Regions from separate parts of the Acetobacter aceti genome, predicted to be linked through region 2. Evidence: riboswitches for the same ligand, from Rfam matches in the RefSeq annotation. Region 2 holds a riboswitch; the other holds the start of a gene.

Region 1 (5,756 bases), 1.7 Mb from region 2:
GAATGGGGAACGCAGGCTACTGTCATCGGCTGCGGCGGCTCCATCCCGGTGGTGGGCGAAGTCAAGGAAGCGCTGGGCCTCGACACGCTCCTCATCGGTTTCGGTCTGGATGATGACCGCATCCACTCTCCGAATGAGAAATACAGTCTGACATCCTTTCATAAAGGCGCCCGGTCATGGGTGCGTGTTCTGAAGGCGTTGGCGCAATGACAGGCTTGCCGCTCGCTCTTACGATGGGCGATCCTGCCGGTATTGGTCCTGAGATCACCGCTGGCGCATGGGACATCTTGCGCGGAAATGGGACAGCTTTTGCGTGGCTCGGTGATCCTGACTGTCTGCCGCCTGCTCTGCCAGTGAAAAAAATAGAAACTATTGGGGAAGCACCATCTGTTTTCAGGGATGCGCTTCCTGTTCTCCCGCTCAGGCTGTCAGCGCCTGTCAAAACCGGAGAGCCTGATCCGATCAATGGTCAGGCCGTGATCGACAGTATCGCCCAGGCCGTTGGACTTGCGAAAGCGGGTGTGGCGGGCGGCGTTGTGACCAATCCCATCAGCAAGGCCGTGTTGCGTCGTGCGGGCTTTCCGCATCCCGGTCACACGGAGTTTCTTGCCGAACTCTGCCATGTTCCTGGACGGGAAGTCATGATGCTGGCAAGCCCCATGCTGCGCGTGGTGCCGGTGACGATCCATGTCTCCCTGCGAGAGGCGCTTGATACGCTCACCGGAGACATGATTGTCGAGGCTGGTTTGACAACAGCCTATTCTTTGAAAAGGGATTTTGGAATTGCCCGGCCACGTCTTGCGGTCGCGGGACTTAACCCGCACGCGGGAGAGGACGGGATGATGGGCCGGGAAGAAATCGACATGATCATCCCGGCGATCGAACGTCTGCGTGCGGAAGGAGTGGATGTCGTCGGACCGATGCCTCCGGATACGATGTTCACCGACACCGCGCGTCAGAAATATGACGCAGCACTCTGTATGTATCACGATCAGGCATTGATCCCCATCAAGACCCTCGATATGGCGCATGGTGTGAATGTCACGCTCGGGCTGCCCGTTGTCCGTACATCCCCGGACCACGGCACAGCGTTCGATATCGCGGGAAAAGGCATTGCGGCGGCCACCAGTCTTGTTGCGGCGCTGCGTCTCGCTCATGTCTTGTCTGAAAATCGTCTGAATTATAAAGAAGGATTGCTTTCATGATCCAGCGTCAGCGTCTTGGTGTGAATATTGATCACGTCGCCACGATCCGTAATGCACGTGGGGGCACGCACCCTGACCCGGTGGAAGCGGCGTTGCTCGCCGTCAAGGCAGGTGCTGATGGTATCACCGCCCATCTCCGCGAAGACAGGCGACATATTCGTGATGAGGATCTGAACCGTCTCCGCACGACCGTGCGAGCGCCTCTTAACATGGAAATGGCGGCGACGCAGGAAATGGTAGCGCTCGCCTGCAAGCTGAAGCCACATGCGAGCTGCATCGTGCCGGAACGGCGGGAGGAAGTGACGACCGAAGGTGGTCTGGATGTTGCTGGCCAGACCGCTGGTCTGGTGCCGATGATCAGAAAACTTCGTGAAAATGGCATCAGGGTTTCTCTGTTTGTTGATCCTGACCCGGAACAGATTGCCGCCTCCGCCGCTGTGGGAGCCGTTGTGGTCGAACTCCATACAGGCGCCTATGCTCATGGCAGGGATGGAGAACTCGCCCGTCTGAAAGTGGCTGCGTCACAGGCGGCGGGGCTGGGGCTGGAAGTGCATGCCGGTCATGGTCTGAGCTTTGGCAATGTCGCGCCGGTGGCCGCCATTCCGGAAATCGTGGAACTGAACATAGGGCATTTTCTGATCGGACAGGCGATCTTCGACGGGCTTCCGGCTGTTGTGCAGGAAATGCGGCGGCTTATGGATGCGGCTCGCGCTGCTCCGGCTGCCTGAGGGCTTTCGATGTTGTGGTGTTGACGCAACAGTCTGTGACACGGCTACACAGATATGATTGACTCGCTGTGACCGCTCTATAAATCATTTCTTTCATGATGGTTCCCATACGGCGCGTACAGGTCGCGTCCGAGGGATGAAAAGGGAACCGGGTGAGGTGGCTGCGTGGCCGCCAAGGCCCGGGCTGCCCCCGCAACTGTAAGCGGTTGGGATAGCTGTCCGGCGTAAAGTCGGCTCACTGGAGCATTTTTCTCCGGGAAGGGAAGGGCTGTCTCTCCAAAAACCGCGAGCCAGGAGACCTGCCATCATACCGGATGTTGTGGACGAGACGTGTCGGACGGGGTGATCTGGCAGGTTGGAACGGTTGTGTGAAACATGACCTCCTTTTGCTCGTGGCAACGCAGACAACCACGAGCTGATCGTAATGCCCTTTCGCGCGCTCCTTTTGACCGGTGCTTCATTTTTCTCGGCACTTCTTGCAACGACTGCCCCGGCTCATGCCTCTGCGACTGAGAGCGGAAAGACGGTGGCGGCCCATCCAGCAGTCAGGAATACTGACATGCCCGGTATCCGCTCCATGCTCTCTGAGCATACTGACTCCTGGCCCGAATCCATCACGGTCAGCGCCGCCCGTCGTCCGATCAAGGCTGACGAGATCGGCACGGCCATGACGATCATCACCGAACAGCAGATTCAGACGCAGCAACGGCGGTCCCTGTCAGATATTCTGGAAAGACAACCGGGCCTGAACGTGGTGCAGACCGGTGGAATGGGCGGCCTGACAGCCATCTTCATGCGCGGAAGCAATGCCAACGAGGTGAAGGTTCGTCTCGACGGCATGGATATGAACGACGGAAGCAATGCCACCGGCGCGTTCGATCCGGCGCAGTTCATGACGGACGGACTGGGACGGATCGAGATTCTTCGAGGCCCGCAGAGCGGCCTTTACGGCGCGGACGCCATGGCAGGCGTGATCGATATGACCACGGCGAAAGGGCAGGGACGTGTGAAGGCTTTCGCGCGCATGGAAGGTGGGTCTTACGGGACCTTCAATCAGGTGCTGGGTGCGCGGGGCAGCCTTGACCGTTTCCACTATAATGTCGAACTGTCGCACTACAGACAGGTCGGGTTCCACAGCATTCCCCGTTATATCGAACGGTATGCCAGCATCTTTTCCAATGTGACGAAAGAGCAGCGCGATCGGGGCAATACCTACGACAATCGCAGCGCGAATGTCCGTATGGACTACGATGTGACGGATAATTTTGATCTCGGTCTTACATCGCGTCTTATGCAGAGTAATTACCGTTCGTATGGTTCTTACGATATGCTGGATGAAGTCTACGGGGACGCCCAGCATGAACGCGAGCGGACGATCCAGAATGAGGCCGTTGTCCGTGGGACGGCGCATCTGCGATCCTGGGATGGCCTGTTCGATCAGGTGATCGGGCTGGGTTACATGACCAACTGGCGGAACTTCACCTATACCGGCACAGGTTCTGATGGAGGCGCGCGTCTCTATGATCCGAACTACTATCGTTCTTCACGTCTGAAGATTGACTGGCACGGTACGCTGGATCTCAAGAAATACGGTTCGTTTCTTGTGGGCGCCGAGCATTTCCACGAGACCTATTACGGTAACCAGAGCGACGGGACGGGAACGAATGACGCGCCTTACAGCGCCCGCGCCACCATGGATACGACAGCAGGCTACGGTCAGTATCAGGGAAACTGGAATCGGATTCTTTATGGTGCAGCCAATGTCCGTTATGATTCCAATTCCCGCTACGGACATTATGTGACATGGCGCGTGGCGCCTGCCATCCATATTCCCGGCACAGGAACCATCATCAAGGCCAGTGCGGGCAGCGGCTTTCACGGTCCGTCGCTCTATCAGCTTTTTGGAAAGCTGAATGGTAGCTACTACAATTATCAGGGAAATCAGAATCTAAGGGCCGAACGCCTGATCGGTTACGATGTGACTGTCGAGCAGAAACTGGCTCATGACCGGGTGCATTTTGGCGCGACATGGTATGAAAATCATGTCCGTAATCTGATTCAGTCAACGGCGACTTATTCCGCCTATACGTCAACATATTCTTACGCCAATGTGGATCGTGCCCGCATGTTCGGTGTCGAGGCGTTCCTGAACTGGAAAGCTCTCGATAATCTTGAGTTCAACCTCAACTACACCTGGACTCACGCGCGCGACACGACGGATGATCAGCCACTTCAGCGTCGCCCGCAGCATAAGTTCAATTTCAACACGACATGGAAGCCGGTCAAGGATCTCACCTTGTCTGGTAATATTCTTTATGTCAGTGGCTGGCGGGATTATCCGGTCTACGCGGCGAACGGCAGCTATTGTGTAATCTGTGCCAAAGGGCATGGCTATTTCACCATTGATCTGGCTGCCAGCTATCAGATCAACCGCTTCCTGACGGTTTTTGCTCGTGCCGACAACCTTCTGAACCGGCAGTTTGAAAATCCTGTTGGATATCTACAGCAGGGCCGGGCTGGTTATGGTGGCTTTACCCTGAGTTACTGAGGCGCGTTTTGCTGCAAATGGTGTGAGGCCGTGAAAGAGGCTGCCCGCAACGCGGGCAGCAGGCCGAGAAAGGACAATATGGAATTGTTTGTTTTGTATCACCTGTGTTTCCGGAAATCAGCCAGGTTACTCTGCCGGCATAACTGAAGTCGGTCGTGTGGTGGTATGCCCAACAGGAAATATCGAATCATAAGCCATATTAAATGCAAACGCATAAACCAGATAAAAGAGCGCGATCGACATGCTGAGCGAGAAGGCAAGCGTGATTGAGACGCCAAGATAAAGCGCAATCGCTGGAAGCAGGACAATCTGCAGTCCAGCCTCAAACAGCACTGTATGCAGAAGCCTTACAGTGATGGTTTTACTGGTTGCCCCCCTGAGGCGAAGCATGGCGTGGTCGAAAAGCAGATTATAGAGGTAATTCCACAGCATTGCGGTGAGAGCGCTGCCAATGCCGATCGCCCCCATGTCTGAAGCCTGCACCCCAAATAGAATACTGCCGCATGGAATTACGATGGCGAGCGCAACGCACTCAAACAGCAGGGCGTGACGGAGACGATCTGTGCCGGAACGCAGGGCTGCGGTGGATTGAATGGATTCGGTTGACATGCGGCGCAACCTATCTGATTTTTCGCTCAGAAAAAGTTAGAACCTATCTGTTTTTGAGATGGATTAGTGAGTATCTCTTTTGATCAGCTACAGGCGTTCGTAGAGGCTGCGGCCGCGGGTTCATTTTCCGCGGCTGCACGCCGGACAGGCAAAGCTCAGTCTGCAATCAGTACGCATGTCAGTAATCTGGAAGACGACCTTGGTATCCTGCTGTTCAACAGGGAGGGACGTGTTCCAGTTCTCACACCAGCAGGCCAGAGACTGCTTGAGGAGGCGCGTGTCGTTCTGGATCGGCGCGAGCATCTTGTAGGGCTGGCGCGCTCTCTGGAAGAAGGTGTGGAAAATCGTCTGGTTGTCGCCATTGATGAACTCTATCCGGAAAATGCCCTTGGGCCTATTTTTCAGGATTTTGCAGCACGCTTTCCTCATGTTGAACTGGAACTGCTGTTACCCCTGATGGAAGATGTGGGGCACATGGTGCAGGCCGGAACGGCTGATCTCGGGGTAATGTGGCAGCAGACTACCCCGCCTGTTGATCTCGCGTTTCGGACGATAGGACGAGTGCCGCTGCGGCTTGTCTGCGGGCGTAACCATCCCCTGGCTGAACAGCCTGTGGCCTGGGAGGAATTGAAACGCTACCGGCAGATTCTGGTGGCGTCACGCGGC
Region 2 (5,756 bases):
GGGCTGGAGGGAGAAGGATGTTCGCTATAGGCGGATGGCGGAATGATCCATGAGACTTCCGGTAACGTGCCGCTCTGAATATCCTCACGGAATGTCTCAAGGAAACCGTAAGGCATCGTGTTGCCAAAGCCCTTGGCGAGCGGGCTGAGCGCATCGTCAATGCTGGAATCGTAGAACGGACCCGCCGCCGTCACATCCTGCGTGATATCTTCCGCACCGACATACAGAGGCCGTCTCTCGGCGGGCATTTTTTCGATGGCGGCACGCCAGTGACGGAAACCCATCATCTCGTTGCAGCCGAAATTGTCGATCAGGCTCTGGTAAACTTTCCAGCTGACACCGGCTGACTCCAGACGGTCCGCATAGGTGGTCCAGGTCCATCCCGTCGTCGACGCGCCGATATCGTTTCCGCCGTTGAACTGATTGTTCAGACCCGCCACTTCGACGCGGCTGCCATCAATGGGACTGATGCCGTTCGGACCGTTGGTGCCCGTCCAGTAGAACAGACGATTGGCGATTGTCCCCGTGTGCATACCGCAATGATAGGAATCACAGATCGTGAAGGCATCTGCCAGCGCACGATGGAACGGTACTTCCGATGTCTCGTAATAGCCCATCGAGAGCGGCGTCTTGGCCGTCGGCCAGGAGCTCATGCGTCCGTTATCCCAGGCGGCCTGTGCGTCCGACCATGTGTGCGGCGTGCCGCCTGCACGGAGAGCGTTGCCCTTTGTCTCATCGAGATGATACGGAATCAGTGTGCTTGTGACACTGCTTTTCGTATAGTTCTGATAGAAGATGTTGGCGCCGTTGGGCGTAGGAATAGGGAAGCGGTCACCGTATCCACGCACGCCCCTGAACGTCCCGAAGTAACTGTCGAAGGACCGGTTTTCCAGCATCAGCATCACGACGTGTTTCACGTCCATGATGGTTCCCGTGGCGTTGTGCGCATCGATGGCGAGCGCGCGGCGAATGGCCGGCGGGAAGGTGGAAAGGGTTGCCATGGCAGCAGCTGAGCCGAGCGAAGATCGCAGGAAATTCCGCTTTGATATGTTGATCGTCATGATGGAAGAGGAGCCTCGAATCCGGGTAAAGCATCACTGCCTGTTGAGTCGCCAGGAACTGTTGAAATGAATCATTCAAAATAGTGCAAAAAAATGTAAATATATACATCCTGCCTGAATGATCATTTCATCAAGTCATCCCGGACGCTTCTTAGAAACTCTTTTCGGCAATACTCAACCTATTTTTAATGACGTTTTAAGGTCAACCGTCGACAGTTCAATCAAACCAGAGTTTTATTTTATGGACAGGTTTCATCGTGACACTCCTTTGCCGACAACGACGTTATCAGGCCCATCAGACAGGGATTTTTAGCGGCTTCTGTCATGAAGCGGACAAACGGGGCAGGGCTCCCTCTCTGCGCTGTCATCAAAGCCCATCGACCATTCAGAAAACTGTCGTGTGAAGAATGATTTTTTTGATCGTGAGATTTATGTGACAAACATGCCATCCGAGATGGCATGAGAGAACAGCCAGTCCGACCACGCCAAGTTCCGGCACTGTCGCTCCCTTCTGTCCGGTCAGCAGCAGGCGATCGGGATTTCGGACATTTTCAGGATGCGGATCAGCCGGGCCCTGTCCATCCGGTCTGCAAGTTCGCCACCCAGACCGGCGGGGAAAGCGGCGGGGAGAACGAACACCCCCGCCGCGAACGCCACGATCCATGACGCACCGCCAGCGATGGCCACAGAACCAGTGCGGTCAGGGCGTTACGCAGAAATATATCGCAGGGCGCAGAGGAAAACTGGCTGATCAGGCACTCATCCCACAGCGGAATGAACCTGATTAAGAGCCTGTGCAGCAAAATACCCTGCCGCAACAGACATCATGCAGAGCGCGACGGACAATCCGATATTCAGAAGGGCACGTTCAGGAGTTCCATTGCGGAGCAGATCAAGTGTCTGAAGGCTGAAGGAGGAGAACGTCGTATAGCCTCCGCAGATACCCACCATGAACACCAGACGGGCGGTATCGGAGACCTGTAGACGCCCGCCACCCGCCGTCAGCCCGGCGAAGAAAGCAATGGCGAAAGAACCGGTCACATTGATCAGAATAGTTCCCCAGGGAAGCGACTGGCTCCAGCGCGCCATCGCGAGGCCGATCCAGTATCGCAGAAGGGTTCCTGCGGCCCCGCCCAGCGCAATAAGGATCGTCGGTAGTAGGGTTGTGGGCATATCCTGTTCTGTCTCCGGTCCGGGAACTCTGTTTCAGTGGTGCGTCAGAATGGGAAGAGTATCGTGCGCAAGGATATCCTGCGTCACGCCACCGAAAAGCCATTCGAGAAAATGCGAGTGGGTGTAAGCCCCCATGATCAGAAGATCGCCTCCGGCTGAAAGGGCGCGTTTTCTGATCTCCTCTCCGGCAATGGAGGAGGAAATTATGAAACGATCAACGGAAACTTCGATATTTTCAGAACGCAGAACCTGAACGATTTCCGGTGTCTGCTCTTCATTCTCCCGTGTTTCGCCAATAATGAATGTGACGCGGGAAGCCCGTTCCAGCAGTGGGCGCGCCTGAAGGATGAGTTGATCCAGACTGGATGACGGATGCCATGCAATCACCGGGTGAACCGCCACAGTCTGCCTGTGCTGAAGCGGGGTGATGAGCACTGTCGCCTGAGCATCATATAACGCTCCATCAAAAGCCTGTCTGATATAATCAGGATCATCGGCAAGTGGACGGCCCAGGACTGTCAGATCAGCCTGCGCGGCCTGATCAGCGACAAGCTTTCGGGGGACACCGGAGACCTCACTCCACTCAATGACTCCCGATGGATGTGAAGAGGCAAGCCACTGTTCAAAAATCTTGTGCAAGGCAAAAGATCGAGCCATTCCCTCGCTCTCAAATCGTGTCCTTTCATCGACAGTGGGAAGACCTTCATCCGGTGACTGGAATCTTGGATCGACAGCAGCACGTGGATGAAGAATCCTGACATCAGAATCAGGGATTTTTTTCAAAAGAAGACGTGTTGTTTCCAGCGTGAAAAGCGCTGTCTCAGGGCGATCAAGAATGACGAGAATGCGCATGGCCACTTTCCCTGTGACTTAAGAATGCTGTCCGGAAATCCGGCTATTTTCTTGGCGTGGCCGCAAGGATGCCTGCATGATTTCTCGCAAGGCCACAGGATAATGCACACCCCGTCGAAGCAGATTTTGTGCATGACGGTTTCTGGAAAAAAGATGACTCATGATTCTGGACAGACCCCTCCCTCGGCGCTTCTTTAGCGAGGTAGGAATCATCAGCTCCGTTGAGCGGTTTGACCTTCGGAAAGGTCAGGCAGAATCCATTGCCTTCTGCTGCCAGTGTGCAAGCGTGACAGCCTTTCGTCAAGCAACCTGACAGGAAAATCGACACTCACTGGCAGGCATCAGGGCCAACATCCGGAATGCCGACGCGTATCCAGCATTGACATGATGAGGTCATTGCAGTTCTGGTACATTCTGTATGGTTCTTCATTCTGTTTTTGCAGGAAGAAGCTAAGAGGGAAGTCCGGTATAATGCCGGCGCTGCCCCCGCAACTGTAAATGGCGAGTTGCCAATCGCCTGTATGTCACTGGAAACCGTTTATTTCCGGGAAGACTGATTGGCCGCGATGACCCATGAGCCAGGAGACCTGCCATGCATGTTTCAACCACCGGCGGGGTGCCCGGGGCGGCTGTGTCGGGCATTGCGGTTCCCCGTCTGGAGAACTGTGTGCGAACGCTTCTGCCCTGTTCCTGTCATACCGAACAGGCATCAGATGGCTTTACTGTTTCCGGACAGGCACAACGAACGTGACGGCGACCTTCGTCCGCAACGATTGGCTTTGCATCAACACTATCCAGCGCTCCCCCTTTGCTTCTCTTTTCTGGTTGGAAGGCCGTCTACCGATCTGTCTTTTGCGAAGGCGCGCTATCAGGCTAGAAATCTGGCCAGCTACGGCATTGACGGACACCATGTGACAAACGCGCCCAGCTTTGTCTGGTCCTTTGGTATCATTGCTGATCATGGGCCATGGTATGGCGGCCTGCAGGTCCGCTGGCCTGGCGGTTATCCACTGGTTGAAGACAACAGTCTGCGATCGAAGGGCTATCAGGAGGTCAATCTGAACATCAGTTACCGCTTCACGAAGACTCTCAAACTGGAAGCCAGCGTCTTCAATGCCCATGCCTACGCCGCGCAATACGCCTATGATTACCGCCTGAGACCGGCCTCGGCGGCGCAGTCCGGAGCAACCGGCCATCCCATTAAGCCGATCTCGGCGCGATCTGCGGTGCAGTATGGCGTCTGATCTCGCGCAAGGGCACAAGCCCGCTCTCCGTCTCCGGATCATCGTGCTGGGAATCTGTCTGCTTCTTGCCAATCTGGGAATCTGGATATGGGCACTGGTGCTTTTCAGACACTCCCCCGTTCTGCTGGGCAATGCCCTCATTGCCTACGGGTTCGGACTCAGACACGCCGTGGATGCGGACCATATCGCCGCCATCGATAACGTGACCCGCCAGCTCATACAGGCGGGCAAACGCCCCCTGACGCTGGGTCTATGGTTTGCGATGGGACATTCGACAATTGTCATGATTGCGACATTCAGCACGATCATGCTGTCACACACCCTGCAGGATCGCCTCGATGCGTGGCGAGATATAGGAGGTGTGATCAGCACGGTTGTTTCGGCAACCTTCCTGTTCGTTCTGGCCCTGATCAATCTTCTGGTTCTGCTCTCAACCTGGAAGACCTACCGAAACGCCAAAAAGCACCCTGAGGAAAAGCCTGACAGCATCGAGAAACTTCTGGAGCAGAAAGGCGTGCTGGCGCGGTTTCTCAGACCGCTATTCAAGCTGGTTTCCAAAAGCTGGCATATGTTTTTTCTCGGATTCCTCTTCGGCCTGGGCTTCGACACGGCAACAGAGGTGTCCCTGCTGGGCCTGTCGGCATCCGAAGCCAGCCATGGTATCGCCCTTGCATCCATTATGGTTTTTCCAGCGCTTTTTGCGGCGGGAATGTCTCTCATTGACACGGCGGACGGGGTGCTGATGACGGGCGCTTACCAGTGGGCTTTTGTCGATCCCCTGCGCAAACTCCGTTACAATATCGCCATCACTCTGGTTTCCGTGCTCGTCGCGCTCATCATCGGCAGCATCGAGACGCTCAACCTTATTGCTGACCAGTTCAACATACAGGGAAAGCTCTGGAACATGATGGCGTCGTTGGGAGAGAGCTTCAATACACTTGGCTTTATTGTGATCGCGCTCTTCGCTCTGGCATGGGCGGGTTCCGCCATCATCTATCGTTACGGGAAGTATAAAAATACTGCTGGAAGATCGGAGTAAAGGTTCGGGTGCTCTTTCAATGAGTGACACCCGAGGTTGTCGCAATTCGTTAAATAAAGCGTTTCTCTGCCTGGCAAATACGCTTTCAGGGCTTTGCCCCGCATCCCACAAAGGGACACAGTCCCTTTGATCCCGACCTGTTGAAGCAGGCAGACAAAGCGGCTGTCGTCTTTTCCGAAAGCAGGGCGAAGCCCTCCCCTGCTTTCAGTGTGTGAAACATCCAGACCATAAAAAAACACCGCCCCGGAGAGGCGGTGTTTCAAATGTCGGCACGTCTCAGACGCTGAAACGATGACCTGAAAAATCAGTTATTCATCGCTTCAAAGAAGTCATTGTTCGACTTGCTGTATTTCAGCTTGTCGAGCAGGAACTCCATGGCGTCCATCG

Evidence for each region. Region 2 has a riboswitch for cobalamin ahead of A0U92_RS14355 (TonB-dependent receptor domain-containing protein). Riboswitches for the same ligand answer to the same signal wherever they lie in the genome.
Region 1: it holds a riboswitch for cobalamin, as region 2 does, so the genes downstream of both, A0U92_RS05205 (TonB-dependent receptor plug domain-containing protein) here and A0U92_RS14355 (TonB-dependent receptor domain-containing protein) in region 2, are expected to answer to the same signal.

Annotation. Positions count from the first base shown of each region.
Region 1 is NZ_CP014692.1:1,137,947-1,143,702, forward strand. Features, by position in the region: gene A0U92_RS05190 (dipeptidase) at 1-210, shown strand, start outside; gene pdxA (4-hydroxythreonine-4-phosphate dehydrogenase PdxA) at 207-1,205, shown strand; gene A0U92_RS05200 (pyridoxine 5'-phosphate synthase) at 1,202-1,933, shown strand; cobalamin riboswitch at 2,016-2,254, shown strand; gene A0U92_RS05205 (TonB-dependent receptor plug domain-containing protein) at 2,493-4,481, shown strand; gene A0U92_RS05210 (PACE efflux transporter) at 4,608-5,090, opposite strand; gene A0U92_RS05215 (LysR family transcriptional regulator) at 5,157-5,756, shown strand, end outside.
Region 2 is NZ_CP014692.1:3,155,511-3,161,266, forward strand. Features, by position in the region: gene A0U92_RS14335 (phosphocholine-specific phospholipase C) at 1-1,001, opposite strand, end outside; gene A0U92_RS18460 (hypothetical protein) at 1,000-1,131, shown strand; gene A0U92_RS18365 (hypothetical protein) at 1,581-1,748, opposite strand; gene crcB (fluoride efflux transporter CrcB) at 1,821-2,234, opposite strand; gene A0U92_RS14350 (universal stress protein) at 2,268-3,086, opposite strand; fluoride riboswitch at 3,283-3,360, opposite strand; cobalamin riboswitch at 3,489-3,695, shown strand; gene A0U92_RS14355 (TonB-dependent receptor domain-containing protein) at 3,800-4,330, shown strand; gene A0U92_RS14360 (HoxN/HupN/NixA family nickel/cobalt transporter) at 4,320-5,369, shown strand; gene rho (transcription termination factor Rho) at 5,674-5,756, opposite strand, start outside.